2 regions of the Afipia sp. GAS231 genome follow, and region 2 is predicted to be linked to the other one. Evidence: predicted binding sites of a transcription regulator. Region 2 holds the regulator's gene; the other holds the start of a gene.
The links. Region 2 encodes LexA, which represses DNA repair genes until DNA is damaged. Its sites were predicted from a motif close to TGTTCNNNNTGTGTTCNG; they were not measured.
Positions count from the first base shown of each region.

Region 1: the regulator LexA is predicted to act here: its motif matches at 1,092-1,109, upstream of recA (recombinase RecA).

Region 1 is NZ_LT629703.1:1,152,280-1,154,745, forward strand. Features, by position in the region: gene recA (recombinase RecA) at 1-990, opposite strand, end outside; gene BLS26_RS05490 (hypothetical protein) at 2,298-2,466, shown strand, end outside.
Region 2 is NZ_LT629703.1:270,060-272,525, reverse strand. Features, by position in the region: gene BLS26_RS01215 (hypothetical protein) at 1-337, opposite strand, end outside; gene lexA (transcriptional repressor LexA) at 572-1,279, opposite strand; gene glp (gephyrin-like molybdotransferase Glp) at 1,483-2,466, opposite strand, start outside.

The sequences.
Region 1 (2,466 bases), 880 kb from region 2:
GATCTTGGCGGTCATGTCGGGGTTGGCCTTGAGGAAGGCTTTTGAGTTTTCGCGGCCCTGCCCGAGCCGCTGGCTGTCATAGGAGAACCAGGCGCCGGATTTCTCGACGATGCCGGCCTTGACGCCGAGGTCGAGGATTTCACCCATCTTGGAGACGCCCTCGCCATACATGATGTCGAATTCGACCTGCTTGAACGGCGGCGCCAGCTTGTTCTTCACCACCTTGACGCGGGTCTGGTTGCCGACCACTTCGTCGCGTTCCTTGATGGCGCCGATGCGGCGGATGTCGAGGCGGACGGAAGCGTAAAACTTCAGCGCATTGCCGCCGGTGGTGGTTTCCGGCGAACCGTACATCACACCGATCTTCATGCGGATCTGGTTGATGAAGATCACCATGGTGTGGGACTTGTTGATCGAGGCGGTGAGCTTGCGCAGCGCCTGGCTCATCAGCCGCGCCTGCAGGCCGGGCAGCGCATCGCCCATCTCGCCTTCGAGTTCGGCCTTCGGCACCAGGGCGGCGACCGAGTCGATCACCAGCACGTCGACCGCGCCGGAACGCACCAGCGTGTCGCAGATTTCCAGCGCCTGTTCGCCGGTGTCGGGCTGCGAGATCAGCAGTTCGTCGATGTTGACGCCGAGCTTGCGCGCATAGACCGGGTCGAGCGCGTGTTCGGCGTCAATGAAGGCGCAGATGCCGCCCTTCTTCTGGGCTTCCGCCACCGTGTGCAGCGCCAGCGTGGTCTTGCCCGAGGATTCCGGCCCGTAGATTTCAACCACCCGTCCCTTCGGCAGCCCGCCGACGCCGAGCGCGATGTCCAGCCCGAGCGATCCCGACGAAATCGTCTCGATGTCCATCGAACGGTCGTTCTTGCCCAGCTTCATCACCGAGCCCTTGCCGAACTGGCGCTCGATCTGGGAGAGCGCGGCAGACAGGGCCTTGGTCTTATCCATGGACGATCCTTCGACGATACGCAGGGCAGTGGCGGACATAGGTCGTGCTCCTTATGGCGGGGATTCGCTAGCGGGACAAACGGGCGACGAAATCTTTGGGAATCGGCGGCTGATGGGAACCTTGTACCATGTTTGTTCTATGTTCGCAATATGTTCTTTTGAGCCCGAGGTGCTGGCCCCTTTCCATTCCGCCTGATGGTTAGTGGTCCCTTTAGATTTTTGGAGTGGCCCCTTATGGCGCCGGGCGAAGGTACTGGCCTGTTTCCGACCTCAGTGGCCTAATTTTATTTTTGCAGTGGCTTGTTTTGAACTCGGCACTTTGCGGGGATGGCAGTCATATCCATTGAAACCCAATCAAATAAGATAGTCCCGCGAATCAACCACAGCTTGGGGGCTGCCAATATGCGACGCCATCGAACTCCAGTTCTAAACGATGCTCCATCCATCGCCTTTAGCCTCAGCGATGACGAGTGTGTTCAGAGGCTGGCTCTGCTCATTGAGCACCGAGACAACAAAAATTTTGATGAAATCGTCGCTCTGATCGCCCGCTTAGCGGTTCCGATAGAGGGTTGAAAATTCCAATTTCCTAGAGGCCGCCTCAGTTGGCGGCCTCTTTCATTCCGCGTCGGGGTCGCGGCCAAATCGTTGAAGCTTGCCCTGGAAGCTCTTGCCCCCGCCTCACTGCCGAAGCCGTTTTAAATCACTGGCCTGGTTGAATCTGCGAGTGGCCTATTTCGGCCAGTACCAGCCCACACAGGCGCTGTCCTAATTCCCCGTTGCGGGTGTCAAACAAACGGCCCCAGCGCGGGGCTGGCGCGCGCAGGGGCTGTCTGGGAGGAGACGATGCAGGAGCGGCGGCGCCCCAACACCATCCATCTGCAAATCCAGAACGCTGCTCTGATTGGTGATGGTCAAAATTGGACATCGACAGAAATAAATACGCGTCTTCCCTGCCGTCCTAATTTCTGAGGTGGGGCGGCGCACCTGAATCAAAAGGGGCCGCTCACGTCAGCGACCCCCTGCCGGTAGAATTGAAAAATTTATTCGACATGAAACCAGCCCCGGCAAGAGCAGGATAGAATTTCGCACGAATTGTGTGGAGTCCGTAAAAGTTCGGTGTTCCACTACCGGAACCACGAGTGTCCTAATCTTCCTTTCCGGGTGTCTAATCAGGAAAGCACCACCGGCGAGCACTGTCCGCATTTGACCCCTCGTGCCCCGGTTTGTGGTTAGCGGCAGTCCTAATTTGAATTGTTCACTTTGGAACTGACGGGGCAAATTCCGCATATTAGGATCGGAATTTGCAAACCCTACGGTTAGGACCCGTAAGCAAATGAGGTTGTGTCATGCAGCGTCGCCGCCGTTTCGAACAGACCGAGCCCCTCAAGGACCGGCTTGCTTCATTCGCAAAAAAGATTCGCGAGAAGGCCGTGCTCCTGCCACCAGGCGCAGAGAAAGACGACCTGCTCCGCAGGGCCCGTCAGGCCGATAGCGCATCTCATCTGGACGAATGGG
Region 2 (2,466 bases):
GCACGGTGACGTGCTGGCCTTCGCACAACTGGGTCACCAGCACGCGGCTTCCGTCCGGAAATTCGATCGCATCGTGGTGACGATCGGGCGTCTCAGGCTCGATATGGTTGAAAACGCCGACCCGCCAGTCGAGCGTCCGCGTCCAGATCCAGCGGTTGTCATATTTGACCTCTCGCGCGAACGCGAGCTCGGTGCCGGGAAGCATGCAGACCGCGACGGCAAGTTCGTTTTCGGATGCAAAGCCGCGGGTCGACGTACCGCGGAAGGTGGTGGTGATCAGCGTCTCTCCGACTTTGGCGGGGCGCGATGCCACGGCGTGCAGACTATAGTCACACATCGGATGGCTCCCTCGATTGAGATAGCTGACCCGTGTCTCTCGGAGGCACAGGCCTCTATCAGAGTGGACATTGGCGCGGAGCCTCGTCCGCCTTCGGGGCAATTCTGCGGCTCCACGCCGGTGCCTTCCATCACAAACGCGCTAACGCGTCTTGGTTCCAAAGGCGCAACAAAAAACCCCGGCCGACGGCCGGGGCATTGGTCGATGTCGGGGCCGGCGCCTGACGGGCGCCGATCAATACTTTCGGTACAGCCCGATCAGCTTGCCCTGAATCCGGACCCGGTTCGGCGGCAGGATGCGGACCTCGTAGGAGGCATTGGCGGGCTCGAGCGCGATCGAGGCGCCGCGGCGGCGGAAGCGCTTCAGGGTGGCTTCCTCCTCGTCGATCAGGGCCACCACGATATCGCCGGTGTCGGCGGTCTCGTTGCGCTGGATCAGAGCCATGTCGCCGTCGAGAATGCCGGCGTCCACCATCGAGTCGCCGCGCACTTCGAGCGCGTAATGTTCGCCGCTTCCGAGCATGTCGGGCGGCACGCTGATGGTGTGGCTGCGGGTCTGCAGCGCCTCGATCGGCGTACCGGCGGCGATCCGGCCCATCACGGGGACGGAGACCGGGCGGTTGCTGTCATCCTCGGCGGCGGCGCTGGCGGTGCGGACCTTGCCCAACGTGCCCTCGATGACACTCGGCGTGAAGCCGCGGCGGCCATTGCCGTTACCGCTGCCGGCCAGTTCGGGAAGCTTGATGACCTCGATGGCGCGGGCGCGGTTGGGCAGGCGGCGGATGAAGCCGCGCTCTTCCAGCGCGGTGATGAGGCGGTGGATGCCGGATTTCGAACGCAGGTCGAGCGCGTCCTTCATCTCGTCGAACGAGGGCGGTACCCCGGCCTCCTTCAGCCGTTCATTGATGAAACGCAGAAGTTCGTACTGTTTGCGCGTAAGCATCGCGAGCATTCCCCCGGTTGGCGGCGTTCGTCCGGTTTCGAGACTTCAGGTCTGGATTCCCGGGAGTTCAAAAAACTCCCCAGGTAGACACTAATTCTCGAAACAAATCATGAACGGACACTATATGTTCGATATGTGTTCCGCAACCACTTAATTTGGGGTGAACGTGGGCCGGGTTTTGGCAGCAGGTGTCGCGCAGGGCTTCACCCCGGCAGCCGAAGGACCTCGCAAGGCGCGCCCTTCTGAGCCGCCGGCGCAAACGGCGGACGTATCAGAAGTGCCCGTGCCGCAGCGAGATTTCCAAGCAGCGACGAGTCCTGATGATTGACCGGTACCGCCGTCAGCGTGCCGTCGGCATGCTCCTCGAGGCGGGCGCGCAGATAGTCTTCGCGCTGGTCGTTGGCGCTAAGATCTCGGCCGAGCAGCGCGGGCTCCCTGACGTGATGGATGTTTTTGCGGCCCGAAAGCGCGCGAATCAACGGCACCAGAAACAGGAAACCGCAGACATAGGACGAGACCGGATTGCCGGGCAGGCCGATCACCCGCATCGCCCCTAACCGTCCATGCATCATCGGCTTGCCGGGCCGCATCGCGATCCGCCAGAACGCCATGGCGACGTCCTCGGCCTCCAGCGACTGCTTGACGAGGTCGTGGTCGCCGACGGACGCCCCGCCGGTGGTGATCAGGATGTCGGCGCCGGTATCGCGGGCGCGGCGGATGCCTTCGGTGGTGGCGGCGACCGTGTCGGCGGCAATGCCGAGATCGACGGTCTCGGCGCCCTCGGCCCGCGCCAGCGCGCGCAGCGCATAGCCGTTGGAATAGACGATCTGCCCGGGGCCGGGGATGTTGCCCGGCATGACAAGCTCGTCGCCGGTGGCGAGCACGGCGACCTTGGGACGGCGGCGCACGGCAAGCTCCGGATAGTTCATGCCGGCGGCGAGCGACAGATCGCGGTCGGTGAGGCGGCTGCCACCCGAAAGCAAGACGTCGCCCTCGCGGAAATCGACCCCGGCGGGGCGGATATGGCGCCCGGTGACCGCGGCCTCGGTGATGCCGATGTGATCGCCCTGGACCGTCGTGTCTTCCTGGATGATGACGGCATCGGCGCCATCGGGGATGACACCGCCGGTGAAAATCCGCACCGCTTCGCCCGCGCCGACCTTGCGCTCGAACGGGCGGCCGGCGGC